One region of the Variovorax sp. 05L425 genome, then DNA from elsewhere that is predicted to be linked to it. Evidence: riboswitches for the same ligand, from Rfam matches in the RefSeq annotation. Region 1 holds a riboswitch; the other holds the start of a gene.
The links. A riboswitch is a leader RNA that binds a small molecule or an ion and turns the genes downstream of it on or off. The one in region 1 is predicted to bind glycine.

Region 1 (14,492 bases):
GTGCCTCCCCGGTCGCTTGATGGCCGAGGACATCGCCAGCATGGCGCTCTTCCTCGCGGCGGACGATTCGAAGATGTGTACTGCGCAGGATTACGTCGTCGACGCCGGCTGGACCTGAGGGCGCAGATCGCGCAGCGCGTCGGCCGCCATCGCGCCGGCGCCACAGGCGTGGCAGAACCTCGAGAAGGCGCTCTTGCGCGCCTTGCATACGTGGCAGTGATCGAACAGCCCGATGCCGCAGTGCGGGCAGAAGTCGATCTCGGTGTTCTTCAAGTCCACGGGCCGCTCGCATCCCGGGCACACGCTCTTGGCGAGCCGGGCCAGCGCGGTGTCGTAGCTCAGCTCGTTGCGACGCACTGTGTCGGGCTGCGCCTCGGCGAGCTTCTGGCGCGCCAGGTACCTATTCAACGCCACGATCGCATACCGCCCGACGAGCACCGTCACCACGATGCCCACTGCATAGCGCACATACCCACCGTAGCTCGGCAAGTACGGCACGAGTTCGACGAAGAACGCGAACAGCGCAAAGAAGATGAAGCCCCAGACAAATGGCCACCAGGTGCTCTTGCGCTTCTTCGCGAACAGCCAGCCCGCGATCACGAGCAGCGGCAGGGTGAGTGCCAGGCGATAGCTGAACACGCGCAGCTCGACGCGACGGTTTTCCGCATCCAGCCGGGTGCGCGCCTGGTCCTCCAACTCGGCGAGCCGCTGTTGGGCGCGCTGGCGCGACTGTCGGGCGTCGAGCGCAACCTGCCGTTGCGCACCCACAGCCCGTTCCGCTTCATCCTCCTTGAGCTTCAGCGCATCCAGCGCCTTGGTGCGGGAAATAAGTTCAGTGTCCTGGTCGGGTTGCGCGGTGGCGTGCCGCGTTGCGACCCAGTTCGAGAAGGTCTCGCGCGCTGCGCGACTCGCCTGCCGTGCGGTAAGGAGCTTGAGGTCCGCCTGCTCCCGTTCGCGTGCCGCATCCTGCTCCACGCGCTCGGCTTCGCGGACGGTGTTGCGCAGCGGGTCGGCCGCGGCGTGGTCGATGAAGTCGTCGAGGTCGAGCCTGTGCTCGACGCGCGGCAGATCTCCGACGATCGTGCTGCCCAGTCCGATGAGAAAGCTGGCGAACACCAGCGCCACCACCCAAAGGCCGCGGCGAAACCACTTTTCGGACAGGCGCAGGGACTTGCTCATCGAGTTCCTTCTGGATTGGGGATTCAGGTTCCGGACGTCGCGATTCTGGTCTAAAGCTTCAGCACCACGGGCGCGGCACCGAGTCCGGTGCGGGGCATCCAGGCGAAGACCGAATCCACAGTTACCGTCTCGATGCGATCGGAAAAGCGCTTCTCGTTGGGATGGTCGTCGAAGGCGACGTTGGCCGATCCGACGCGACCGCCGAGGCGCGTGAGCGGCCCAAGCCGGAGCGTCGTCGGCTCGTATCCCTTGAAGTGCAGCCAGGCCTGCGCCTGCTCGCGGCTTGCGATGGCGGCTGGCTCCATGGCGCCAGCGAGCGTCTCGATGGCCCACTGGTTCGACTGCTGGTACTTCAAGCCCCACGCATAGCTCACGACGCTGTAGGGCGCGGTGTGCAAGCGGATGATGCGCGCTGGAGACTCGTTGAGCGCCGCCAGCAGTTGCGCCTGCACGCTCGGCGTCGGCACGATCCAGGCCGCCTCGTAGCGCCACAGATCATCGAGAAAGAACTCGCCCAAACCTTGCCGGTACACGGCGGCGACCGCGGTACCGCACAGGTTGAGCTTGTGGACCACGCGCCAGGTTCCAGCGTTCGTCTTGTAGGCCAAACCGAGGTGCGAATAGCGCAGACCGTACTTGCTCAAGTCCTGTCCGGCCCGCGCCAGGAAAACGACCTTTGCCCCGCTCGCGTCGAGCTGCTGCACCGTTCGTTCGGCGAGTTGCATGCCCTTCATGACCGCCGCCGCAGTGGGCTTCGCCGGCTCGCACGATCGACCGGCATGGGCGTTCAACGGGAACAGGAACGTCCCGGCCAGCGCGACGACAACCGCCGTCAGGATCAGCTGCACCACTGCTTTCAGGATGCGCCGAGTGACCGAAACGCGGGCCTGGTATTCGCGCTCATACGGCCCGAAATTGGTGGGGGTCCGCCTCATGACAACTTCTCGTTGTAAAGCAGCGCGCGGCCGAGCGCGTTGGGCACGAAAGCCAGCACCTCACCCGCCGCCGAGAGCACGACACCGCTGCCGATCACGCTGACGGTGATGGTGCTTCCGATCGCGACCGCGGAGCCATTGGCGGCGCGGCCCAGCACTTTCACGGTGGCTCTCGCACCGTCCGATGCGCGCTCCAGGAGGTAGACGGTGCCGTCGACCGACGCCTCGACCGCAACCACCGTCAGCGTTGCGCCGGCCACCGACAGCGCAGCCGGTACCGCCACTGCGGCACTCGCCGCGGCCCCGGCGACCGAGGCGGTGCCCACGACCGAGGCGACCGGCAACATCGACAAGGCGGCAGACGCTTCGCTCTGCGCATGCGCCGATAAAGGGATGGCCACGTTGGCGAAGGCCGCACCGAGCGCAAAGAGCATCGTGATGAAGTACTGCTTCATGATGGGTCTCCTGGACATGTGGAGGACAGGTTGGCGGCTCATTCGGCCGCCGCAATCTCGGAGCGGGCCTCGCGACGGCCCCGGATGCGCGCATCGGCAAGGTCGGCCTCGTGACGATCGCGCAGCGTCTTGGCGAGCGTGAAGGCGGAACTGATCAGGAACAGCCAGCTCACGCCGAGAAACGCCTTGTAGGTTTCGCTGACCTCCATCCGCAGGAGGCCCCAGCCGGTCAGCCCCATCGCAGTGAAGAAGCCGCCCCAGACGACCAGCTTCCACATCGGCGTTTCGCCGGCGGCCCGCACGCCGCCGCGCTGGTTGTCGCGCAACGACTTGGCCAGCACGAAGGCGGCCGAGAGGCAGAACACGTAACCCATCACCATGAATGCGCGATCGAGCGCTTGCCCGGGCAGCCAGCCCAGGCCGGTCGCACAAAGGAAGACGGCGAGCCCGAACGACACCCAGACCTGGAGCTGCCAGGCACGCGTATCGCGTTGGATGGAAACATTCGAAGAGGTGGTCTGCATGGAAGCCTCGTGGCGAAGTGAAAGTGCGCGGATGATGGTTCGCACCTGAACCTCGCGGAACAAGTTAACGAACCAGTGGCGACTTCCAGCGCTTCCGGTATCGCTACTCGATACTGGCCTGCGGCTTTGACCGGCGCGCGAGCAGATCGTCGCGCGTGTAGATCCGGTCGGTTCGGGCGAGGCGCATCGCAATCACCTCGAGCACGTCCTGCGCGGGTGCCGGTGTGCCGGGATGCAGGAACGCCAGCGGCGTGACCAGGCTGAGCACCACGAGCGTCCAGCTCAACCGCGGGTGCGGCAGTCGGTGCTGCCACAAGAGAAAAGCGCCGCTGACCGCCATGCCGAGCGCGAAGCCGGCCGCCACTTCCGATTTGGAATGCGCGTACAGCGCCAGCCGCGACGCTCCGATGAACACGGCAAACACCAACCCGAACGACGCAGCGGCGACTCTGACACGATGCGCCTGCTGCGAGGCGGCCAGCCAGCATGCGACCGGCCACACGCTGGCCGAGAGCGCCGTGTGCCCGCTGAAGCCGGTGAAGTTGATCTTGGCAATGCCGATGCCCCAGCCCAGGAACGCGATCTTGGACAAAGCGATCACGCAGCACCCGAAGCCGAACAGAAGCGCCCAGCGCCAGGCCGACGGCCGGGTTGTATCACGGACGCCGAGCCATACCGCAATCCACAGTGCCACAGGCAGCAGAAAGCCACTGTCACCGAACCAGGTGACAGTGGCCCAGAACCAATGGGGGAAGGGCAGCGGCATCAGGCGGGCATCATGCGCTCAGGAGTCCGCTCACGCGCCGCTGCAAGACTTCGGGTTGGACATCGGCCTGGCGCATCGCGTCGCCCACGTTGAGCCCCACGCGGCTGAATGCGCCGCGCCGGAACGGCCGAACCATGGCGACGTTTTCCCCGTCCCGCACTTCGACGCGGCTGAAATACGACCCCCAGAGATTGGTCAGCGCCATGGGAATCACGGGCACGTCGATACCTTCGGCATGCGCGGCCTCCAGGATCTTCATCACGCCGCCCTTGAAGGGCTGCAGCTTGCCGTCGCGGGTGATCGCGCCTTCGGGAAAGATGGCGAGCAGATCGCCCTCGCGCAGCACCTGCACCGCCTGTGCGAATGCGTCCTCGTAGGCGACGGGGTCTTCCTTCTGCGGCGCAATGGGAATGGCCTTGGCCAGCCGGAACAGCCAGCCCAGCACGGGTACGCGGAAGATGCGGTGATCCATGATGAAGCGGATCGGACGCGGGCTCGCCGCCATGAGCAGCACCGCATCGATGAAGCTCACATGATTGCAGACCAGCACCGCCGCACCCTGGGCAGGAATGTGTTCATCGCCCTTGACGTCGAAGCGGTAGACGAAGCGCGAAAGCACCCAGGCCACGAAGCGCAGCAGGTACTCGGGCATCAGCATGAAGATGTAGAACGCGACGATCGCGTTGGCGATGCCGGTGAAGAGGAAGATCTGCGGGATCGTGAAGCCCGCCTTCAGCAGTGCGCCCGCGATGATTGAGCTGGCGATCATGAACAGCGCATTGAGGATGTTGTTGGCCGCAATGATCCGCGCCCGGTGCGTGGGCTGGCTGCGCAACTGGATCAGCGCATACATCGGCACGCTGTAGAGCCCCGCGAACAGCGACAGAAGCCCGAGGTCGGCCATCACGCGCCAGTGCGCCCTCTCGCGCAGGAAGCCGCCCAGCCCTAGATCGCCAAGCGCAGGCAGCGCGCGCGACGCGAAGTACAGGTCGATCGCGAACACGCTCATGCCGATCGCGCCCAACGGAACCAGGCCGATCTCCACCTGGCGACGACTCAGCGTCTCGCACAGGAGCGACCCGATGCCGATGCCGACGGAAAAGACCACCAGCAGCAGCGAGGCCACTTGCTCGTCACCGTGCAGCACCTCCTTGGCGAAGCTCGGAAACTGGCTCAGGAAGATGGCGCCGAAGAACCACATCCACGAAATACCCAGCAGCGAACGGAAAACCACGATGTTGCCGTGCGCAAGCTTGAGATTGCGCCAGGTCTCGCTCACAGGATTCCAGTTGATCCGAAGCCCCGGATCGGTGGCAGGCGCGCGCGGAATCGCCTGCGCCACCCCACGCCCGGCCAGCGCAAGCAGCACGCAGGCCAGGGCCACCGAGGTGTGGCCGATATGCGGTACAGCGACCAGGAGGCCGCCGGCGACCTGGCCGAGCAGGATGGCGACGAAGGTGCCCATCTCGACCATGCCGTTGCCGCCCGTGAGCTCGCGCGCGTCCAGCACCTGCGGCAGATAAGCGAACTTGACCGGCCCGAACAAGGTGGAATGCAGTCCCATCAGGAAGACGCAGCCAAGCAGCACCGCGGCGTCCGCCCGCATGAAACCCCATGCCGCGATCAGCATGATCGCGATCTCGAGGTTCTTGACGAAGCGGATCATCTTCGTCTTGTCATATTTGTCCGTGAGCTGCCCGGCCGTGGCCGAGAAGAGCAGGAACGGCAGGATGAACAGCGCCCCGATCGCGAGCCCCGCCATGGCCGGCGGCATCCAGCTGAGCTGCAGCTGGTAGGTCACCATGACCGTGAAGGCGAACTTGAAGAGGTTGTCGTTTGCCGCGCCGGCGAACTGCGTCCAGAAGAACGGCGCAAAGCGCCGCTGGCCCAGAAGCGCGAACTGGTTGGCGTGCGCATGCGTATCAGGCATGGGGGAGGATGATGCGTTGGCAGTTGTGGTCATTCGCAAAGCCTGGCTGGCGGGTTCCTCAAGCCGTCACTGCGGCTGCGCCCGGATTGTGCCGCAGGGTCTGACGACCCATTGCCTGGAGCCCGTGCAACACCGGCAGCGCCGCCAATGCAGCGGTCAAATGCTTGAGACTATGACCCGATATCAGGTCCTGCGTGACGTCATAGATGGCCTGATCCGACACCTCGAACAACTTGGCCATGGCGTAGAAGAAGATCACCCAGCCCAACTTCAGCCCGATGGCGCCGTTCAACGGCTTTGCCAGCGAGAGGATCACGATCAGCGCCATGCCACCGAACTGCACCAGCGCCCAGGGCAGCGCATTCCCGGTCCTGTGGCAGACGGCCGCCGCCAGCAGGCCGCCGACCATCGTGAACCATGCGGCCGGCCATCCGGCGCGTGCGCTGACTCGCTCGCAGACCACCAGGCCGACCAGGCCCGAAAAAGCCACCGCCATGCCTGCACGGTCGGCTGCCAGGCGCATGCCATCGGACTGCAGGTGATAGAAGGCGGACCCGGCAGCGGTCAGGATCAGGCCGGCAAAGAACACCCAGGCGCAATCGAGCGCATTCACGGGAAGGTGAGCGCCCGCTTGGGGCAGCGGTGAGGCGTCGAGCGCGTCTTCGTGCGCGCGATCGAGCCAATGCAGCCAGCGCAGGCCCCAGATGCCGATCGCGACGAAGGGCAGGTTGCTCAACACATCCATCGCATTTGGCAGGCCGTGCCAGGCATGGCGATCGGCGAACGGCGCCCCGGCGAGGCCAGAGGCCGGAAGGACCGGCCCGGCGATTGCGGCCAAAAGGAGCAGCGCGAACAGCGAAACGAGGCAACGTTCACGGTTGGAGAAGGACGACAGTGGCATGACGGACTCCGATGAATAGCTCGATGGGCGCAATCTAGGTTGCCGACCCCCTCCCTGGCATCGAGAATCGATACGGAGCACTTTTTCACCACCCCCGGTATCAGCCGGCAATACCACCACCTCATGAGCACCACTGTCGATCTGGTCGTCGCCCTCAAGAACGAACTCAAGAACGCCCACATGACTTACGCGGATCTCGCCAAGTCGCTGGACATGGCCGAATCCAGCGTGAAGCGGATGCTCGCCAAGGGCGACATGCCGCTGACGCGGGTCGACGCGATCTGCCGGGCGCTCAAGATCGATTTCGCGGAACTCGCCCGCCGCGTGGCGGACGCCCAGCCCTTGCTCAAGGAACTGACGCTCGAGCAAGAAAAAGCTGTCGTCAGGGACAAGAAGTTGTTGCTGCTCGCCATCTGCGTGCTGAGCCAATGGACGCTGGAGCAGATCGTCGCCGCCTACCGCATCACCGAGGCCGAATGCATCGGCTACCTGGCGCAACTCGACCGCATCGGCATCATCGAGTTGCGTCCGCTGAACCGCTACCGCCTGAAGCTCGCCAAGACCTTCCGATGGCGCCCGCACGGCCCGGTGATGGATTTCTTTCGCGAGAACGTCGTGCTCGACTACTACCGCGGCGGCTTCGACGGCCCGGCCGAAGGCCTCCTGTTGGTGCATGGATCGATCAGCAAATCGCTGGCGCCTGCCTTCCTGGACCGCCTGCAGCGCGTTGCACAGGACTTCGCCCAGCAGCACCAGACCGACCAGAAGCTGTCGCCCAAGGAGCGGGAGGGCTACACCCTGCTCCTGGGCATGCGCAACTGGGAGTTCGAATTGTTCACGCGTCTGCGCAGGGCCTGAAACACACAGAAACCGGTTTCCTCTATAAAATTCGCCCCGCAGAAAAGCGGACGCATTCGTCGTCCCACCGTTGGCGCAAACTCCCATGAACGCTCAGGTGAACCGCAACAGCGGTTCGGTGACTGCCTCACATTGATCAATCGCCGACTGGAGAGACGCCACGCGACGTGGTGCACCGACGGAGCAAATCCGCTGCATGGCGCAGCGAATGAAACTCTCAGGTAAAGGAGACAGAGGGAGCGGCAGTCTGAACCCCGGGTCTCGGCGCTTTGCACAGTAAGCACCAACACCCGCCGTTCATGCCATCCCAAAAGGATTCGGACATGCGCGTGGTTGTGCTCGGCGCCGGTTTGCTCGGTGTAACGACGGCCTATTACCTTCAGCAACTCGGTCACGAGGTGATCGTGGTGGACCGCCACGCGACCCCCGCCGCCAAGGCCCGGGGCCGGGCCGAACCCAGCGAATCTGCGATTGCGCTGCAACGCTCCGAAGCGTATTCGGCCTATGCGCGACGAACAGAAGGCGGCTGGTCCCGCCTGCGCGCAAAGGTGCGTCATCGCATCGCCAAGCTGCTCGACCGAGCCATTGGCGAACCGGCGAAACGCGACCCGCTTGAGCACATGGTGCGTCTCGCCGCCTACAGCCGCGAGAGCGCACGTGCGCTGCGTGACGAGGCCGGCATGTCGCAACGGCCGCGCTCGAACGGGCTCATGAACTTCTTCACCGACGCCCAAGCCTTCCATGGGCGCATGGCCCGCGCACCCCACTGGTCCGAACTCGGCTGCGAGGAACGTCTGCTCTCCGCCGAAGAGGCCACGGGCCTGGAGCCTGCATTGCATGCCGTCGGCAGCAAGCTCGCCGGAGCGACTTTCTCGCTCGAGGACCCGGCACGCGATCCCGCCCAGTTCGCGGCAAGCATCGTCTTTCTTTGCCGCGCGGCCGGTGTGCGCTTCATGATGAAGCACACCGTGGTCTCGCTGAAGACGCGTGACGGCCGCATCAGTCATGTCGACCTGCTGGATGCACAAGGACAACCCACCACCGTGCGCGCGCAGTCCTATGTTCTCGCCCTGGGCGCATCGAGCGTTCCGCATGCGGAAGACCTTGGCATCGACATGCCGCTGAATTTCGTTCGCGAGTACATCGCCACGATGCCGGTCAGGGACGCCGCGCACGCACCGCACATCGCGCTGCACGACCGACAGGGCAAGCTTCGAATCGCACGCGTCGAGAACGCCAACGGTGTCTATCTCCGGGTTTCTTCCACCGTGCGCGTGAGCCATGACGAGCAGAGCGAGCCAGACTCGGACCGCTTCGAAGCGATCCTCAGGCGCATCGAGGCGCTGTTTCCCGGCATGACTGACACCGCGCAGGCTTCGTTCGAAACCGCCATGCACGCGGTGAGCCGCAATCGGCTGCCAATGGTCGGCAAGACGCGAGTCCCCAACCTGTTCCTCAATACCGCCCCGGGCACGGCGACATGGACGCACGCCTGCGGCGCGAGCAAATCGATCGCCCGTATCGTCAGTGGCTTGCGGCCCGAACTCGACTTCGCCTTCAGAGGGCTGTAGCCAGCCGGGCGCGGCGCCCCTACAATCGCCGCACTGCAGGAGAGCGGGCCGCTTGGCGGCCCCACCGAAGGCGCAAACTCCCATAAACGCTCAGGTCGGCTCGCACAAACGAGCCTGTACTGCACCAACTGTCAGAGCCGTCTGGAGAGCCATCACACCACGTGATGCACCGAAGGAGCAAACCTGTTGCGGGCGCAACGGGTGAATCTCTCAGGTACCGAGGACAGGGGGAGCGGCAACTTGGACGCACGGTCCGGTTGCTTTTCTTTTTCACAGCATCCGTTTCCGTTCGAGCCAAGCGCTGCAACCTTCGAGGGTTCTTGAAATGCGCGTGATCGTTCTTGGCGCCGGCTTGCTCGGCGTGACTTCGGCTTACTTCCTCCAGCAACTCGGCCATGAAGTGACCGTGATCGACCGGCAGGCCACACCTGCTGCCGAAACCAGCTTCGCCAACGGCGGCCAGATATCGGTGAGCCATGCCGAGCCCTGGGCCAATCCGAGCGCGCCGCTGAAGGTGCTGCAATGGCTCGGCAAGGAGGACGCTCCCCTGCTCTTCCGCCTCCGCGCCGACATGCGGCAGTGGCTCTGGGGACTGCAGTTCCTGCGCGAATGCACGCCGGCGCGCACCCGCCACAACATCGAGCAGATCGTTCGCCTGGGCACCTACAGCCGCGAAACGCTGCAGCAACTGCGCCGCGACACCGGTATCGCCTACGACCAGCGGACCCAGGGCATCCTGCACTTCTATACGACGCAGAAGGAATTCGACGCCGCTCTGGCGCCAGCCGAACAGATGCGCGCATTGGGCTGCGATCGCCGCGTCATCTCGGCAGATGAAGCAGTGAAACTTGAGCCCGCGCTGGCGCACGTCCGCCCGCAACTGGCCGGCGCCACCTACACCGCCGAAGACGAATCGGGCGATGCGAACCACTTCGCGCGCGAACTCGCGGCGCTGGCCAAGGCCGCAGGTGTTCGCTTCCTGATGAGCCACACCGTGACCGCTCTTCGTGAGGCCGGCGGAACGATCGACCATGTGGAAGCGACCGATAGCGAGGGCCGGTTCCAGCGCATCCGGGGCGATGCCTTCGTGCTGGCCATGGGCTCCCTGAGCCCGCTGCTTGCCGCGCCGCTGGGCATCCGCCTGCCGATCTACCCGGCCAAAGGCTATTCGGTCACGATGCCGGTCGTGGACGCGCCCAAGGCCTACCAGGTGTCGTTGACCGATGACGAATTCAAGCTCGTCTTCTCGCGCTACACCTCCGAAACCGGCGATCGGATGCGCATTGCAGGCACGGCGGAGTTCAACGGCTACGACCGCGACCTGAACCGCGTGCGCTGCGAAGCCATCGTGCGACGGGTCGAACAATTGTTTCCGGGTGCCGCCGACGCCACGCAAGCTCAGTTCTGGACCGGGCTGCGCCCAGCGACGCCGAGCAACGTGCCCCTGATCGGCGCGACGAAACTGCCGAACCTGTTCCTCAACACCGGCCACGGCACGCTGGGCTGGACCCATGCCTGCGGCTCGGGCAAGTCGATCGCACGCATCGTCAGCGGTCTCGCGCCCGAGGTGGATTTCAGCTTCACCGGCGCGCGCGCAGAAACGAAGCCTCAGTCGTCGCTGGTGAAGACCGTCAAGACGCCGGTGTAGCCATACAGGTGGTGCCGCGCAATCTCGCCGGCGGCGAAGAAGCCGACCAGCGGCACATCGCCCAGCGCGTGTCGCACGATCTGCAACTCGGCGCCCGGCGCGCCGAAGTGCGGGCCGCCGCGGCCTGAGCAACTCACGTAGACGGCACCGGCGATGCGGCGGGCCGGATGCGGCGCCGCTTCGGCCTCGCCGGCCGCCACTGCGCGCGCGGTGGCCAAGGTTTGCTCCTCGGGCTCCAGTTCCTCCCGGATTTCGGCGCACACACGCATGAGGTCGGAGCGCGCGGCCTGCGCGTTGCGCCGGCAGAAGCTCAAGCGCATGCCGACTTCGGCCACGTCGGCAATCGCCACGCCGCGACGCGTCGGGTCGAGGCCAATGATGTGCCGCACCCGGACATCGGCACCCAGGTCGCGCGTACGACGGACGCCGTCGCTGCCGGCCTCGGCCAGCCCCACCAGCGTGGCACGCACCGCGTCCACCGCATGCTCGGGCGCGTCGAGGGATACGTTCAGATCGTCCAGCAGCACATCGAGTGCAGGCTCGCCATCGAGCGTCAGCAGCAGGTTGCCATCGACCTCGGTGATTTCACGCTCCTCCGACACGGGTTGGCAGCCCTGCGTGACGCGCGACACCAGACGCACGCCTTCGCCGAACACCACGCCCGACAAGCCCCCCGAGAAAACGCCGCCCACGGCGCCATGTCCCGGGATGTTGCCGTTGCCGCCGACCGCGAACTGCAAGGAGCCGGCGCGCCCGGACGAGAGACCGCCGAACAGGTAGCCGGTGTCGGTGCGATCGGCCATCTCGGCGATCAGTTCGCCGAGTTCCGGCGTGCGCGGGTCCGCATGCACGAGCGCCGTGTTCGCCGCGAAGCCGCTCATCTCCGAATTGGCCAGAGGCGCCACGCCGGAGAACACGCGGTATTGATCGCTCGGCAATTCGCAGAGCATCAGGCTGAGTGCCGGCTCGTCGAAATACTCGGCGTTGTTGGCCGCCACGCCGACGCCCACGGTGCCGGACCAGTCGGTGATCTCGGGCAGTTCGGCGCTCAGATGGTCGAGGATTTCCTGCGCGTCGGCAGAGTAGTGGTCGGTGATGTAGAGCAGGCCCAGCGTGGGCGTGTGTGCGTAGTCGGGCAACGCCATTTGCGCCCGCAGTTGAGCGAGCACGAGTCCGGCAGCCATGCGCCATTGCGGATGGGTGGCGTGGCCGGAAGGAAAGAGCTTCATGCGCTCGGCTTTCTGTGCGGGAAGGGGACGACGGTTGTCAGTGTCAGCGCGCCCGCTTGCGCGCCGAAGTCGACGACTTGCCGGCCGCGACGGCGCTTCGGCCGGCGGCTGGCCTCTTCTTGGTTGCGACAGGGGCAGGTTTGCGCACTGCCTTGCCGGATACCGGCGCCATCGCCCGGTCCATGGCATCGGACAGCGGTTGGGGCACGGCCGGCATCTTCAGCTGGGATGCTTCCTGCAAGGCAGAGCTGGCAATCTGCTGGAATTGCTGCGTGAGCGCGCCCCACCACTGAAGAGGGTCCACAACGCCTGCCGCATCATCCGACGGGCCGTCAGCCTTGGCCTTTGCGCGCTTCGACTTGGCGGCGGCCGCATCGGCTTCCTCGGAATCTGCCTTGTCTGCCGCTTTCGGCTCCGGCTCGGCCACCGGTGCGGGGGCCTGTGCCGGCGCCTCGTCGCGGAATGCGGGCGTCGCCGCGGCGGCCTGCCGCGTGAAGACGCTCGCCAGATCTTCCATCTGCACATTCATGCCGCGCAGCGTCGACAGCGTCATCTTCTGCACTTCGAGCGCCTGGATGGTCGCCTTGAGGGCGTGACCGTTCTGTTCGAGCCAGAACTGCACCGTCTTGAGCTCCTGGATGCGCTTGTCGACTTCCTCGACGCTGAGCGTCGGCGCCACCCAGCTGGAAAGGCTCGGCATACCCGGAACCGCACTGGCGCCGGCCGAAGCGCTTCCGCTCGCCAGGTTCCTCAGGAAGTCGAAGCCGGGAACGAACTGACTGAAGGCGAAAGGCTTGCTTGCGTCGCTCATGAGGGTCTCCGGAAGAGTATTGTTGTCCGGGCAGCTTACTCCAAGGACGCGGGCTTTTGGGCGGGTCAATGCTTGTGTTCGCCGCCCGCGGGTACCGCGGCGCCGGTGAGCACGGGCACGTTGATATTCAACGAAGTCTTCTGTCCCTTGGCATCTTCGAAGCGCAGCGTCATCGGCACATTGGTTCCGCTCGGCAAGGGCTGCTTCAGGTCGGTCAGCATCACGTGAAAGCCACCCGGCTTGAGCTCGACGGTCTGCCGCGCCGGCAACTCGACGCCACCCTCGACGGGGCGCATGCGCATGGTGTCGCCTTCCATCTTCATCTCGTGGACTTCCGCCACGCCGGCCACCGGCGTCGAGGCGCCGACCAGCCGCGCGCCCGACGGCGCACTGAGCTTCATGAAAGCACCAGTGCCGCTCTGGCCCGGCACCGATGCGCGGATCCAGGCATCGCGCACGTCGACCGCTGCCACGCCGGGCGCCAGCACGTCGAGCCGGGCGGCGGGACTCTCGAGACCCTTGGTGTCGTTGCCACTGGCCGGAATCTGCGCCCAGTCGGCGCTGCCGTTGTCGCAGGTCTGCAGCACCTTGAACCACAGGACGCCGGGCGTGGCCGGAAGCTTGCCGCGCACCACGAAGTCGGCCCGCTCGCTGGCGGGAAGTGCCGACTGCGGGTTCTCCGCCGTCCAGCGCACTTCACCGCCGTTGTCGCCGGCCGACGGCGCTTCGAGCTTCCAGCCCTTGCGCGCCTGTGCATCGGTGAATGCGAAGCCCTTGGGCAGCCGTACGGCGATGCCGGTCGTGCTCTTCGCATCCTTGCAGGCGTGGCCGACGCGAAATGCGGCTTCGTAGTTGGTGCCTGCTGTACCGCCGCCGGGTGGCAGGGTCACATGGGCCAGGGCGCTGCCGGCGCCCGTCAGCAGGATGCAGGCGGCGAGATGCTTGTAGGTGAGAGTGGGGTTCATGGCAGATCCTTCGTGAAGTGTGGAGTCAAAGATCCCAGTGCAGTTCAGCGGTGTACGTGCGCTGGGGGTACGGATGGAAATTCCAGTATTGGTAGTTGTTGGCGTTGTCGATGCCGAAGGCCATCGACCATTGCTTGTCGATCTGATAGCGAACCCGCAGATCGAGTGTGATGTACCTGCTTGCGCCGAAATAGGCGAAGCCGTTGACGTCGCTGTTGTCCAGGTTGGAGTACTGAGTGCCGCTGTAGCGGACCGCAGCGGTATAGGACCAGTTGGCGTCCGGCTTGTAGGTGGCGAACACCGTCGAGCGCCACCGCGGCACGCGCGGCTGCCACTTTCCGATGCTGGCCGGATTGGCCGGGTTTTCGGCGATCTTGGAGTTGGCGTAGGTGAGGCTCGCACCGAGTTCCAGTCCGCGCACGAACACGTCCTGGCCCGAGTAGGCGAGCTCCAGGCCGGTGGTGCGCACCTGCTTGACGTTCTGCACGCGCGAGACCGCCGGGTTCGTGCCCGGAATCACCTGGGTGAAGAGCGCATCGTCCGTGATCTCATGGAAGAGAGTCGCACGCGCCAGCGCATTGCCGAGGTCCTTTTCTGCGGACAGCTCTTCGGTCCACGACTTCTCGGGCTTGAGGAAAGGGTCGTTGATGAAGGACAGCGCGCCGCCGGTGGTGGCACCGTAGAGTTCGCCGACCGTGGGATAGCGCACCGCGCGACCCA
Region 2 (14,492 bases), on a different contig from region 1:
TGCGCAAGAGGTCTGGGGCTCGACCTGAAGGCGTAACCGTGGTGAAGTAGCGTCATGTCCATGAAGCTCTTCACCGGTCCCCTCAGCATGTTCGGCGCCAAGGCGCAGATCGCGGCCCTTGAAAAGGGGCTCGCGTTCGAATGCATCATGGTGCCCTTCGATCGGGACGACAACTACGAGCCCAGGCACCCCGAGGTGCTTCGGGTCAATCCCAAGCGACAGGTGCCGGTGCTGATCGACGGCGAGGTCGAGCTGTTCGATTCGACGCAGATCTTCGAATACCTCGAAGACCTTGTTCCCGATCCTCCTCTATGGCCCGCCGGCGTCGCAGCGCGCGCCCGAGCACGGCAGATCGAGCTCAAGTCGGACGAAGTCTTCTTTCCTCAGGTGGTGAAGCTCTTCGGCCTGCAGAACGACATGCAGAGTCCCGCGGCCTTGGCGGCCTGTGCCGCTTGCGATCGCTTCGGCAAGGAACTGGACCTGGTGCTCGAAGGCCGCGACTACCTCGCCGGCCCTTATTCATACGCCGACATCGCCTTCTACATGGCGCACGTATTTGCCGACCGCAAGGGCGCAGGCATGAGCTCCTCCACACCACGGCTGGTGGCCTGGCGCGATCGCGTCGGCGCACGGCCGGCGGTGCGCGAAGTGGTCGGCGCCATGATGCGCTTCCTCGCATCGCAGGGGCGACCGGTCCCTGCATTCCTGCAGTCGCACCTCCGCACGTGAACCAGATCGACGACCTGCTCGACTGGCTGCCCTCGCCGTCGCAGCATTTGCTTGTCGTCACGTTTGCGCTGCTTGTCTATGTGCTGACCACGCGCGCCCGGCGCGAACAGCGGGCACCCTCGACGGCGATCGCGTGGGTCATGGGATTCGCGCTGATGCCGTACATCATCCTGCCGATGTACCTGCTGTTCGGCCAGCGCAAGCTGCGGCCGCCAGGGTCGCCGCGGCCGCCGCGCACGGGTCCGACGGGACATTGGGCTGCCGATCTGATCGAGAGCTTCGGCCTGGCGCCGCCCGGCCGCTGCGAGATTCACTTCCATTCCGACGGCGCGGCCGCACGCGAGGCGCTCTTCGCTGTGATCGAAGGCGCGCGGACGCGGCTCGATGTGGGCACGTTCATCATCGGCGACGACGCGCTGGGCCACGAGGTCATCAACAGGCTGTCGCGGCGTGCGGGCGAAGGCGTGGCGGTGCGCGTGCTGCTCGACGGCTTCGGCGCCCTTTCGCTGCCGCGCTCGCACTTCGACACGCTCCGCGAAGCGGGTGCCGAAGTTGCCGTGTTCCGCCCGATCTTCAGCCTGCGTCGTACCGGTCCGCGCAATCTGCGCAACCACCGCAAGGTCACGATTGCGGACGACGGCTGGCTCTGGTCGGGCGGCCGCAACCTCGCCGGCGAATACTTCACCGGCAACGACGAGCACCCGGTCGCATGGCGCGATCTGTCCTTCGATCTCCGGGGCAGCGTGGCCGCCGCGGCAGCGCGGCAGTTCGACCATGACTGGTCGTCGGTGCGCAAGCGCAAGGCGCGCGCTGCGGCCGCCGTGGACAAGCCGGCCGAGGGCAACCTCGCGCAGTTCCTGCCGAGCGGCCCCGACCAGACCGAGGACACGGCACATGCGCTGCTGGTTGACGCCTGCTTTCGCGCCGAACAACGCTTGCTGGCCATCACGCCTTACTTCGTGCCCGGCGACGGCCTGCGCGACGCGCTGCGTCTGGCCGCGCGGCGCGGTGTGCAGGTGACGATCGCGATTCCAGCGCATTCGAACCACCGCCTGGCCGACTTCGTCCGGGCACGCGCGATGCGCGACCTCGCGCGCGCGGGGGTGACATTCCGGATGCTGCCGTTCATGGCGCACGCCAAGGCGGTGGTCGTGGACGAGGATCTCGCGATGTGCGGTTCCATCAATCTCGACTTGCGCAGCCTGCTGATCAACCACGAGGCAGCCGTGGTGTTCTACGGCCATGACCAGGTCGACTGGCTCGCGCAGTGGATCGAAACGACAGCCTCCGCCGGCGAGAACTATCGCGCGCGCCGACCCGGCATCCTGCGTGACTTGGCCGAAGGCCTCCTCCTCACCATCGCCTTCCAGCTCTGATCGAACTCGCCGGCCGGCGTGCCGACGACGCCGCCTTGTCAGATACTCGCCTTCTCGATCTCGAACACTTCAGGAGAGATGCATGGGAAAGCTTGTCCAGTTCAACCGTCCGGACGGCGGCGCCGTTCAAGGGTATCTCGCGGAGGCCGACAAGACCTTCGGCTCGGTGGTGGTGATCCAGGAATGGTGGGGTTTGAACGACCAGATCCGGGGCGTGGCCGAACGCTTTGCCAGGGCCGGCTTCACGGCCCTGGTGCCCGACCTCTATCGCGGGAAATCCACCGTCGAGGCCGAGGAAGCCCATCACCTGATGGACGGCTTGAACTTCGCCGACGCGGCCTCGCAAGATGTGCGCGGCGCGGTGCAGTTCCTGAAGGCGCGCGGCGGCAAAGTGGGCGTCACCGGTTTCTGCATGGGCGGCGCGTTGACGGTGCTGGCCTCGACGATGGCACCTGAAGCCGACGCCATCGTCGTGTGGTACGGGTATCCGCCGCTGGAGTACGTCGATGCATCGAAGATCTCCGCACCGGTGATGGCGCACTGGGCCACGCAGGATGCGGCCTTTGCCATCGCGGGTGCCGACGCGCTCGAAGAGAAACTGCGTGGCGCGGGCGTGCGCTATGAAGGCCATCGCTACCAGGCGCAGCACGCCTTTGCCAATGAAGACGCCCAAGGCCCGGGGCGCATTCCGATCACGCAATACGACGCCGTGTGGGCACAGCGTGCGTGGGATCGCACCGTGCGATTCTTCGGGCGCGAACTCGCCTGAGGGCTCAGCCGCTTCAACGCTTTGCGGTCGCCTTGCTGGCCTTGCTGGCCTTGTTGGTGTAGCTCGCGTTGCCAAGCCCGGTGCCGATGGTCAGGACGGCCCAGCGCTTCACGTCCTGCATGAAGGGCAACTCGCTCAGCCCCTGGACGACCGCGTCGTTGTGCATCAGCGCGACGGTGGGGTCGCCGTCGATGAGCGGGAGCCTCTTGCACAGCTCGCTCGGCAGATGGAAGTTTTCGCTCTCCCAGTCGCCGGGGAGGTTCTGCGCACCGCGTGAAATCGATCCGTCCTTGCGAATCAGCCCGGGGCAACCGATGCCGACGAACGGCGCGAGTCGGATGCCTTTCTTCTTGCAATAGCGGATCTGCTTTTCAAGCATTTTCGCGAGCCGGTCGACCAGCGCCTTGCGGCTCGGGCCATCGTCGGCATGGCGCCATTTTTCGCGGTGGATCACTTTGGCGTGCGAGAGGTCGGGCGAACGTCTGATCCGCGTCTTGACGATGCCGCAGCGCACATTGGTGCCGCCGATGTCCAGCGCCAGGATGGCGTCGCGGCGCTTCAGCAGCGGCGGCGGCACGAGGTGCACCCAACCGAGCAGGCCGCCATCGTCTGTCGCATGGCTGATGCGCCCCAATTGCACCGACTGATTCATCTCCTGCAACATGGCCGCCGCCTGCAGGATCGCCCGCTCTCCGACGTCACTTTCGGGGAAGCCGCCGCCGATGACGACGCGCTCGACACCTTTCCATGACGGCTGGCGCATGAAACGATCGATCACCCAGGCCAGTTCTTCCGCGAATTCCTCGATGACCGCGTGGACCACGTCCGCCGCCTCGGACGCCTTTTCGCCGAGCGCCTGGTCGAGCATCTTCTTGCTCATCTCCGTGGAATGAAGACCGCCCAGCGGGTCGTTTCCCTTCTTTCGGCGACGACGGCGCCAGCGTTCCAGCAGTTCCCTGAAGGCGGTCTGGCTGGCCTGGTCGCCGATGAAGCCGTCCTTGTCGCGCAACTGGAGGCTGTAGCCCTCGACCACGACCGAAGGCAGTTCGCGTGCGCCGTGCACGTCGGGCAGAGGATGCGCGTCTTTTTCGACTTTCTCTTTTGCCATCGTGTTTCCCGGATGCGCCGTTCAGTCGGCCGTGGTCGCAAGTATCAGGCGTGCGGCTTCCTCCGGCGCATCCCAATGCGGATAGTGGCCGCATCGCTCGAACCAATGGATGTGCGCATCGGGGAAAAGCGCCTGCGCGCGAGCGGCCTGCCTCGGGAAGCAGATCCGGTCGAAGCGCCCCCAGCCGATCACGAGTTGCTTGTCCAGGCTCCCGGCCGCCACGCCTTCCTGCGGCGACCCTTGCACCAGGCTCTTCAGCATCATGCTGAACGACGATGCCGAGGCCCAGTTGCGCATTTCGTCCAGAACCATCGAAGGCGAAAGGCCGGCGGCCTGGGCCGATACCTGCCTCAGCAGGAGCACGCGCGACCATTCGTGCGTCGTGATCGCGGGCATCGCGAACTGCAGCGCGCGCGCCAGCCGCCACGAGAGGCAGACGGAGGCCCGGTAGGCGTGGCGCTCCCATCCTTCCCAGAAGCCCACAGGCCCCAACGAGACGACCGCCCCCAGCACGCCGCCGCGCCGCGCCAGTTCCAGAATCAATTGCGCCCCCTCCGAACTGCCGGCGGCATCGATGCCCACCAAGTCGTGTTCATGCAGAAACTGAGCGACCGCGTCGCACATCGTGCGAATGGAGACTTCGCCTTTCAGCTCCGGACTCTTGCCGAAACCCGGCAGATCGATCGCCACGACACTGCGCTGTGCGGCCAGCGGCGTCAGCACGGTCCGCCACGACCGCCAGGTGCCGCCAAGGCCATGGACCAGCAACAGGGGCTTGCCTTCACCGCGTCGAACATAGTTGATCCGCACTTGTTCATTCTGCGTTCATCCGCTGCAGTGCAGCATCGGCACGGCGCACCATCCTTTGTAGGAGAAGGAGCCTGTGCATCGGATGGTCCTCGCCGCCATGACGCCGATACACTGGGTCGATGCGTCCACTGCGCCGAATCTGGGTCACCACCCTGGCCTGCCTGGGCCTGCTGGGCCTTATGGGCCTTCTGGGCAACCCCACGCCGTCGCACGCGCAAGGCGGGGCCGACGGGCTTCGCATCGGCTCCAAGCGATTCACCGAGTCGTACATCCTGGCAGAGGTTCTCGCGCAGACTGCGGCGCCGCATACCGCCACCCCCCCGGTGGTCCGGCAGGGACTCGGCAACACGGCCATCGTCTACGAGGCCTTGAGTTCCGGCAGCATCGATCTCTATGCCGAATACACCGGTACCATCGCCCTGGAGATCCTCAAGAGCCCTCAGTCGATGACGCTCGAGGACATGAACGCGGCGCTCCGGCCGCTGGGCCTGGGCGCGGCGATTCCCTTCGGGTTCAACGACGGCTATGCGCTCGCCATGCGCGCGGCCGATGCGGACCGCCTCGGCGTGCGAAGCCTGAGCGACCTCGCCAGCCATCCTGAACTGAAGCTCGGACTGTCGAACGAATTCATCGGCCGCGCCGACGGCTGGCAAGGGTTGGCTGCTCGATACGGTTTCACACAGACGCCGACGGGGCTGGATCATGGGCTCGCCTACGACGCCATCGCGGCGAAGCAGATCGACGTCACCGACATCTACACCACCGACGCCAAGATCGATCATCTCGGCCTCCGTGTGCTCGAGGACGACCGCCAATATTTCCCTCGCTACGACGCGGTGGTGCTCTACCGGCTCGACGTGCCGACAAGATTGCCCAAGGCGTGGGCGGCATTGCAGAAACTCGAAGGCCGCGTCGACGAGCACGCCATGATCGCAATGAATGCGCGTGCCGAATTGCAGGGCGTGGCGTTCGACGCGATCGCGCGTGACTTCCTGGCGCAGAGCAAGATCGTCGCCCAGGCACCCGCCGCCAAGACAACCGGCTCCGCCCTCCCCAAGGAGGCCGCGGCACGGGGTTTCCTCGCCAAGCTGTTCGGCCCCGACCTTGTCCGCCTCGCGCGTCAGCATCTGCTGCTGGTGGCGGTCTCGGTCGGCGTCGCCATCCTGATCGCGGTGCCGTTAGGAGTCCTCGTTTTTCCGCACCTGAACGCGCGTGCGCTCGTCCTGGGGCTCACGGGCCTGCTGCAGACCATTCCCTCGCTCGCACTGCTGGCGATCCTGATCTCGGCCGTCGGCGCGATCGGCCTGGTGCCGGCGCTGATCGCGCTCACGCTCTATTCGCTCTTGCCGATCATGCGGAACACGGTCACCGGCCTGGCCGAAGTCCCGGTCGGGTTGCGGCAGGCAGGGACCGCACTGGGAATGACCGGCGGCCAGACCCTGCGGGTGGTGCTGCTGCCGCTGGCACTCCCCACGATCCTTGCCGGCGTGCGGACGGCGACGACCATCGCCATCGGCACCGCGACGATTGCGGCCTTCATCGGCGCGGGCGGTTTCGGCGAACGCATCGTGACCGGCCTGGCACTCAACGATCGCGAACTGCTGGTCGCCGGGGCCATACCCGCGGCGGTGCTGGCCCTGCTCAGCGAGGCATTCTTCGAGTGCATCGAATACCTGATGCGTCGCAAATACTGAAACTTGAAACTGAACGCATCGACAGGCTTCTTCCGGTGCAGCAACTTCACTGAATTCGCCGTTGGGCACGCCTTCGATCCCTTACACTCGCGCAGTCAGGAGAGAGCCCCGCCGCGTCGGGGCCGCCGAAGGCGCAGGTCCCATCGAAGCGCGGGCCCGAACGCTCAGGCAAAAGGACTGGCGAAGCGCCCGCATTCAGGGCGTTTCCTTGCTGGAGAGAGACGACCCGTCGCGACGACGGACTCGTCCACCGAAGGAGCAAGCCCCGATCGTGGGGTGAATCTCTCAGGTAAAGCGGACAGCAGGGGTGGCCCATGGCTTCGGTCATGGATCTGGACTGCCCCCTTTTGGAGAGAGCCTTGGCCTCCGAATCGACTGACGATCTTCTGAAGACCCCGCTTCACGCCCTGCATGTGGAACTCGGCGCGCGCATGGTGCCTTTCGCCGGCTACTCGATGCCCGTGCAATACCCGGCGGGCCTCATGGCCGAACACAAGCACACGCGCGAGGCTGCGGGGCTCTTCGATATTTCCCACATGGGCCAGTTGCGCCTGTCCGGCCCCGATGCCGCGGCCGCCTTCGAGACGCTGATGCCGGTGGATGTGATCGGCCTGGCGCCCGGCAAGCAGCGCTACGGGCTGCTGCTCAATGACGACGGCGGCATCCTCGACGACCTGATGTTCTTCAACGAGGGCAACGACTCGCTGTTCGTGATCGTCAACGGCGCCTGCAAGCAGGCCGACATCGCGCACATCACCGCGAAGATCGGGCACCGTTGCCAGGTCCTGCCGATGCCCGACCACGCGTTGCTCGCGCTTCAGGGACCGCAGGCTGCCGCGACGCTGGCGCGTCTGTCGCCCGGCGTCGAGCGCTTTGTCTTCATGACCGGCGGCGCCGTGCAGATCGGCGGCATTCCGGCTTTCGTGACCCGCAGCGGGTACACCGGCGAAGACGGCTTCGAGATCTCCGTCGGCGCCGCGGACGCCGAACGCCTTGCGCGGCTGCTGCTCGCGCAACCCGAGGTCAAGCCCATCGGCCTGGGAGCGCGCAATTCGTTGCGGCTCGAAGCCGGGCTTTGCCTCTACGGCAACGACATCGACGAGACGACCACGCCAGTCGAAGCCTCGCTCGTCTGGGCCATGCAGAAAGTGCGACGTTCCGGTGGTGCGCGCGAAGGCGGCTTCCCGGGCGCGGCCAAGGTGCTGGCGCAACTCACTGCCGCGGACGGCACGGCGGGCCATCTCGACCACGACACCCTCAAGCGCAAACGCGTGGGCCTCGTCGCGCTGGAGCGTGTTCCGGTGCGCGACGGCACGCTGCTCGAATCCTTCGAAGGCCTCGCCATCGGCCAGGTGACCAGCGGACTGCTCGGCCCCACAGTCGACCGGCCCGTCGCCATGGCCTACGTTGCGCTGGCCTATTCCGAGCCCGGCACGCGCATCCAGGCGATGGTGCGCGGCAAGCCGGTGTTGATGGAAGTCAGCACCATGCCTTTCGTCCCGGCGCGCTATTTCCGCGGCTGAGACCCGATCTTCAAGTCCTGCCGATTTCGTTCCGATTTCTTATCTCAAGGAGCTTTTGTTCATGACCACCAAGTACACCAAGGATCACGAGTGGGTTCGCCAGGAAGCGGACGCGACGCTCGTCACCGTCGGCATCACCGTCCACGCGCAGGACGCACTGGGTGACGTGGTCTTCGTCGATCTGCCTGAAGTGGGCAAGACTTTCGCCCAGGGCGAGGTCGCGGGTGTGGTCGAGTCGGTCAAGGCCGCCGCCGACGTCTTCATGCCGGTCTCCGGCGAAATCACCGAAGTCAACGAAGCGCTGCGCGCCGACCCCTCGCTCGCCAACAGCGCGCCGATGGACGCAGGCTGGTTCTTCAAGGTGCGCGTCAGCGAGGTGACGCAACTCGAAAGCCTGCTCGACGACACCACGTACGAAAAGTTCGCAGCCGAAAACTGAACTAACCCCGGTCCCCTGCCCTCCTGAGCCCTCCATCCATGTCGACACCCGTCCTGCCCCTCTTCCCTTCGCTCAGCGAGCTTGAGAACGCCGAGGAATTCATTGCGCGCCACATTGGCATCGAAGCTGCTGACGAATCGCGAATGCTGTCGGCGATCGGCTCGGCCACGCGGGCCGAACTGATCGACGGCATCGTGCCGCCGGCCATCCGGCGCACGCGGCCGATGCGCTTGCCTGCGCCGGTGACGGAGGCCGACGCGCTGGCCGAACTCAAGGCCATCGCCGCGAAGAACAAGGTGGCGAAGAGCTTCATCGGACAGGGCTACTACGGCACCCACACGCCAGGCGTGATCCTGCGCAACGTGCTGGAGAACCCCGCCTGGTACACCGCCTACACGCCCTACCAGGCCGAAATCTCGCAAGGTCGCATGGAGGCGCTGGTCAATTTCCAGACGATGGTTTGTGACCTGACAGGCATGGCCATCGCGAATGCGTCGATGCTCGACGAGGCCACCGCGGCGGCCGAGGCGATGACGCTCGCGCGCCGCAGCGTCAAGAGCAAGAGCAACGTGTTCCTGGTATCGGGCGACTGCCACCCGCAGACCATCGAGGTCATCAAGACGCGCGCGGCGCCGCTGGGCATCGAGGTACGGGTCAGCACGGTGTCGGAGACCCTGCCCCACCTGATGGCGAGCTGCGAATTCTTCGGCGTTCTGGCGCAATACCCCGCCACGACGGGTCACGTACACGACCTGCGACCGCTCGCCGGCCACGCGCACCAGTTCGACGCAGCCTTCTGCGTAGCGGCCGACCTGCTCGCGCTCACGTTGCTCGCGCCGCCCGGCGAATGGGATGCGGACATCGTCTGCGGCAGCACACAGCGCTTCGGCATGCCGATGGGCAACGGCGGCCCGCATGCCGCCTACCTGGCATGCCGCGACGAATTCAAGCGCTCGCTGCCCGGGCGCATCGTGGGCGTCAGCGTCGACACGCACGGCGAGCCCGCCTACCGCCTCGCGCTGCAGACACGCGAGCAGCACATCCGGCGCGAGAAGGCGACGTCCAACATCTGTACCGCGCAAGTGCTGCCCGCGGTGATCGCCAGCATGTACGCGGTCTACCACGGACCCGAGGGCATCCGTCGCATCGCGCAGCGCGTCGCGTCACTCACGTCGATCCTCGCGCAAGGTCTCGAACAGATGGGCCGCGAGTTGATCAACGCGACGGCGTTCGACACGCTCACCGTCAAGACCGGCGAAGACACCGCGAAGATCGTGGAACGCGCCGAGGCCGCCTGCATCAACCTGGGTCTGCGCGTGCAGAACCACCTGGGCATTTCGCTCGACGAAACCACGACGCGCGCCGACATCGAGACGCTCTGGGCGCTGTTCGTGCCCGCGGGCACGCCGATGCCGCGTTTCGACGAACTCGCCGGCCGGATCGCCTCGCGCATCCCCGAGGACTTGCGCCGCACCAGCGCATTCCTGACGCATCCGGTCTTCAACACGCACAAGAGCGAAACCGCGATGCTGCGCTACATCCGCAGCCTCGGCGACAAGGACCTCGCGCTCGATCGCAGCATGATCCCGCTCGGGAGCTGCACCATGAAGCTCAACGCGACGAGCGAGATGATCCCGATCACCTGGCCCGAATTCGCGAACATCCATCCCTTCGCGCCGGCTGAACAGCTCCAGGGCTATGCCCAACTCGACAAGCAGCTGCGCGCATGGCTGTGCGAAGCCACCGGCTACGCGGGCATCAGCCTGCAGCCCAACGCGGGCTCGCAGGGCGAGTACGCGGGCCTGCTTGCGATCAAGGCCTTTCATGAAGCCAGGGGCGAAGGCCATCGCGATGTGTGCCTGATTCCCTTCTCGGCGCACGGCACCAATCCGGCCAGTGCCCACATGGCCGGCATGAAGGTGGTGGTCACGGCCTGCGATGCCGAAGGCAATGTCGACATCGACGACCTCAAGCGCGCATGCGGTGCCCATGGCGACAAGCTGGCCGCGGTGATGATCACCTACCCCAGCACCCATGGCGTCTTCGAGACCCGTGTGAAGGAGCTGTGCGAGATCGTGCATGCGCACGGCGGTCGCGTGTACGTGGACGGCGCCAACATGAATGCGCTCGTCGGCGTGGCAGCGCCCGGCGAGTTCGGCGGCGATGTGAGTCACCTGAACCTGCACAAGACTTTCTGCATTCCCCATGGCGGCGGCGGTCCGGGCGTCGGCCCTGTGTGCGTGGTCGAGGACCTGGTGCCGTATCTGCCGGGCCATGCGACGGGCGGCATCGCCTCACACGGCGTGGGCGCGGTGTCGGCGGCACCGCTGGGCAATGCGGCCGTGCTGCCGATCAGCTGGATGTACTGCCGCATGATGGGCGCGCCCGGCTTGAAGGCGGCGACCGAGACCGCGATCCTCAGCGCCAACTACATCAGCGCGCGCCTGAAGGATCACTATCCCACGCTCTACGCAAGTCCGAATGGCCACGTCGCGCATGAGTGCATCCTCGACTTGCGTCCCCTCAAGGATGCCAGCGGCGTGACCGCCGAAGACGTCGCCAAGCGGCTCATCGACTACGGCTTCCATGCACCGACCCTGAGCTTCCCCGTGCCCGGCACGCTGATGGTGGAACCCACCGAAAGCGAACCGCTCGCCGAACTCGATCGCTTCATCGACGCGATGATCGCCATTCGCGGCGAGATCCGCCGCATCGAGGAAGGCGTCTGGCCGAAGGAAGACAACCCGCTCAAGAACGCACCCCATACTGCCGCCAGCCTGCTCGGCAGCGAATGGACGCGACCCTATTCGCGCGAACTGGCCGCGTTCCCGCTCGCGACGCTCAAGGGCGCCAAGTACTGGCCGCCGATCGGAAGAGTCGACAACGTCTACGGCGATCGCAACCTGTTCTGCAGTTGCGTGCCGGTGGGCGATTGGGCGGCCGCTCGCTGAGCTGAACGCGCGCGGGCCGACGGGTTCAGTTCATCGCGCGCAAGACGCGTCGGATCTCTTCCTCGTCGACATCTCGCGCTGCTCCGAATCCGGCGATGTGCCGGCCGCCTGTCACGCGAATGGCGACGAACCGGAAATCGCCGAGCTGTGTCATGGGCTCGGCCTCGGGAAATCGCTTCAGGTACGCGTCACGGCACGCTTTCCACTCGGGACTGCCGGGTTCCAGCCGTCCCGCCGCCCCATCGAGGGTGACGCGCGGCAAGGCATGCACGGGCTTGCCATGCACCTCGCGCGCCGTGACGAGAAGCGACAGTCCCGGCCTCTGTTGAAGATGCCGGCTGTGGGCGGCCAGTCCGCTCACATGGATGACAAGGCAAGCTTGCCAAGGCTCCACGGCGAAAGGAACCATCGAGACAAAGGGCGAGCCATCGTCATCGATGGTCCCCAGGGCAGCGGTGCGACGGGCCTTCAAGAGGGCCCGCATCTCTCGCGTCAGCCTGGCTTCACGAGGCGGCGTGGCCTCGCGTTGCCCATCGCTCACCAACGTTGCTGCTGCCTGCCACCGTGGATATTGCCGGCGACACCACCCGCAAGTCCGCCGATGGCCGCACCGGTCCAGGCGTCGCCTCCGGAGATCGCGGCGATGCCTGCGCCGGCCGCCGCGCCCATGGCGGCGCCACTCATCGTTCCTTGTTGCTGCGGGGTCATGTCGGTACAGCCCACGGCGAGCACCGCGGCAGCCACGGCCAGTGTCCAGTTGAGTCGTTTCATGATCCGTTTCCTTTCACTTCTTCTGAAGACCGGGAACGGCCATTTCAAACCAGATGATGTCGAGCACCGGACGCTTGAGCTTGTCGGGGTTCGCCGCATACCACTTGTCGATGCCGGAACTCACGCCGTCCAGCGTCTGCCCCTGCATTCCCTTCGCCAGTCGCGGAATGAAGCTCTGGGCATCGCTCGGCGGGTTTCTCGACGAATAGGCCGCCTCGACCTGAACCAGATTGGCGAGCCCCACGAGATACGCCTTCTTCACGGCGGGGTTCGACGTAGTCCATTGCTCGCCGGTCACAACCGGGATTTCGGCCGCCTTGGCTGGTACGCACGTCAGCGCCAGAGCCATGCACGCCGCCGACAGGGTCGCACGTACTTGCAGTTTCGATGTCATTGCGTTCTCCAACGGATTCCCCTCGTGTGAATGGACACATCGCGGTCCACGGCACGCATGCCCGGCCGCGCACGCATACAGCCGGATTGGATGCTCTTCTTCCGGCTGCGATGCATCGTGCGCTGCGACGTCGAGGCATGTCAAGCGCGTCGATCAAGGGTTGAAGCCCCAGATTTCGGTGAGTACTTTCGTCCCACTTCGCGTGTTGTTGTCTCGCAGAAGGAACACAATAGACGCACCATGCGCAACCTTGTCCTTCTTGCGGTTCTGTTCGCGGTCGGCCCGATGGCCGGCGCCGACGTGATCCGCTGCGCGGACGCGGCGGGCAGGGTGAGCTACACCGATGGCACATGCCCGGCGGGCGCCAAGAAGGTGGCGCGCGTGTCGACGGTGGAGCCGGTCAGCGTCGTGCGCGGGCCCAATGACCCTCGGCCCGAACAGAGCATCGACGCCGGCGCTCCACCAGGCGATTCGAGGGAGGTCGCGGCAATCCCGCCTCAAGCACCTTCGGGCCCCATCATCATCGACGGCCGCCGCGACGGCAATGGCGGCAGCGCGCTGCCGAGCGACTCGCGCTGGAGCGATCGCGGCGTGGACTCGATCGTGATCGACGACGGGCTGTATCCCGCGCCCGGCATCTCCCGCCCGTCCCGGCCACGCGACATGCGGCCGCGCATCCGCAATTGCGGATCCAGAACCTGCGAAGACACGCAGGGCAACCACTTCACCCACTCCGGTCAACTCGACCGCTTTCGCAGCATCGATGGAAGAACCTGCCAGCCGGTGGGAACGACCGTGGTCTGCCGCTGAACCGGCGGACGGCACGGCGCTGAAAACGCGCCTTGCCGGCTGAACAACATTTTTTTACAGCGGCAGGCGTCGAGCCTGTCGATTTCGTCGTCGCTGCTTCGACGTGCATGCAGAGGCCGGAAAATCGCCGTCATATCGATAGGCAACCGGACTCGCAACCTCGAAGGAGCAACGACATGCGATACATGGTGATCGTCAAGGCCAGCAAGGAATCCGAAGCAGGCGCAATGCCCACGGAGCAGATGCTGACCGACATGGGCAAGTACAACGAGGAGCTGGTCAAGGCTGGCGTCCTGCTCGCGATGGATGGGCTGCACCCGAGTTCGAAGGGCGCACGGGTGCGCTTCTCCGGCAAGCAGCGCACGGTCATCGACGGGCCTTTCAGCGAAACCAAGGAACTGGTGGCCGGATTCTGGCTTTGGCAGGTGCGCTCGCGGGAAGAAGCCATCGAATGGCTCAAGCGCGCGCCCTTCGACGACAACACCGAAGTGGAGCTGCGCCAGGTCTTCGAGTTGGACGACTTCGGCGCCGAATTGACGCCCGAACTCAGGGAGCAGGAAGAGCGCCTGCTCGCGGAAGTCGCCGCGAAGAAAGCCTGACCTCGCGACGCATCCAGAAGACACCCAGGAGATCCAGACATGAAGTTCATGATCATTCGCAAGGCCGACAAGGACACCGAAGCCGGCATGATGCCCACCGAGCAGCTCGTCACCGACATGCTCAAGTACAACGAAGAGATGATCAAGGCCGGCGTGATGTTCGACGGCATGGGCCTCCAGCCCAGCTCGAAGGGAGCGCGCATCAAGTTCAATGCGGGCAAGCCGACGGTGATCGACGGCCCCTTTGCGGAAGCCAAGGAACTGGTCGCCGGCTTCACCCTGATCCAGGTCAAGTCGAGGGAAGAAGCGCTCGAGTGGGTCAAGCGCTGGCCGCCCATCGACGGCGACGGCCATGTCGAGCTGGAGTTGCGCCAGATCTACGAACCAGAGGACTTCGGCGCCGAGTTCACGCCCGAGATGCGCAGGCATGAAGCGCTCCTCCGCGAGAGGAAATAGATGACGTCGATCGCGCCCGCCGACGAGGCGCATCGCGCCCTCAATGCCGTCTGGCGCATCGAA

Region 2: linked by a shared signal. The riboswitch ahead of gcvT (glycine cleavage system aminomethyltransferase GcvT) and the one ahead of AC1DN9_RS07955 (D-amino acid dehydrogenase) in region 1 are both predicted to bind glycine.

The regions. Positions count from the first base shown of each region.
Region 1 is NZ_JBFTNY010000005.1:106,983-121,474, forward strand. Features, by position in the region: gene AC1DN9_RS07905 (SDR family NAD(P)-dependent oxidoreductase) at 1-118, shown strand, start outside; gene AC1DN9_RS07910 (serine endopeptidase) at 91-1,179, opposite strand; gene AC1DN9_RS07915 (DUF2145 domain-containing protein) at 1,230-2,018, opposite strand; gene AC1DN9_RS07920 (hypothetical protein) at 2,111-2,569, opposite strand; gene AC1DN9_RS07925 (YiaA/YiaB family inner membrane protein) at 2,608-3,093, opposite strand; gene AC1DN9_RS07930 (phosphatase PAP2 family protein) at 3,197-3,859, opposite strand; gene AC1DN9_RS07935 (MFS transporter) at 3,870-5,822, opposite strand; gene AC1DN9_RS07940 (hypothetical protein) at 5,848-6,690, opposite strand; gene AC1DN9_RS07945 (helix-turn-helix domain-containing protein) at 6,814-7,548, shown strand; glycine riboswitch at 7,686-7,792, shown strand; gene AC1DN9_RS07950 (FAD-dependent oxidoreductase) at 7,848-9,119, shown strand; glycine riboswitch at 9,146-9,246, shown strand; glycine riboswitch at 9,251-9,356, shown strand; gene AC1DN9_RS07955 (D-amino acid dehydrogenase) at 9,445-10,767, shown strand; gene AC1DN9_RS07960 (FIST signal transduction protein) at 10,728-11,996, opposite strand; gene AC1DN9_RS07965 (PhaM family polyhydroxyalkanoate granule multifunctional regulatory protein) at 12,040-12,807, opposite strand; gene AC1DN9_RS07970 (copper chaperone PCu(A)C domain-containing protein) at 12,873-13,772, opposite strand; gene AC1DN9_RS07975 (TonB-dependent receptor) at 13,798-14,492, opposite strand, start outside.
Region 2 is NZ_JBFTNY010000002.1:231,620-246,111, forward strand. Features, by position in the region: gene AC1DN9_RS03290 (5-methyltetrahydropteroyltriglutamate--homocysteine S-methyltransferase) at 1-28, shown strand, start outside; gene AC1DN9_RS03295 (glutathione S-transferase family protein) at 61-729, shown strand; gene AC1DN9_RS03300 (phospholipase D-like domain-containing protein) at 726-2,105, shown strand; gene AC1DN9_RS03305 (dienelactone hydrolase family protein) at 2,188-2,874, shown strand; gene AC1DN9_RS03310 (ROK family protein) at 2,888-3,982, opposite strand; gene AC1DN9_RS03315 (alpha/beta fold hydrolase) at 4,004-4,792, opposite strand; gene AC1DN9_RS03320 (ABC transporter permease/substrate-binding protein) at 4,972-6,486, shown strand; glycine riboswitch at 6,573-6,672, shown strand; glycine riboswitch at 6,688-6,798, shown strand; gene gcvT (glycine cleavage system aminomethyltransferase GcvT) at 6,846-8,009, shown strand; gene gcvH (glycine cleavage system protein GcvH) at 8,071-8,448, shown strand; gene gcvP (aminomethyl-transferring glycine dehydrogenase) at 8,487-11,399, shown strand; gene AC1DN9_RS03340 (HugZ family pyridoxamine 5'-phosphate oxidase) at 11,425-11,883, opposite strand; gene AC1DN9_RS03345 (hypothetical protein) at 11,937-12,170, opposite strand; gene AC1DN9_RS03350 (hypothetical protein) at 12,184-12,564, opposite strand; gene AC1DN9_RS03355 (DUF4124 domain-containing protein) at 12,805-13,374, shown strand; gene AC1DN9_RS03360 (YciI family protein) at 13,551-13,973, shown strand; gene AC1DN9_RS03365 (YciI family protein) at 14,013-14,429, shown strand; gene AC1DN9_RS03370 (RNA polymerase sigma factor) at 14,430-14,492, shown strand, end outside.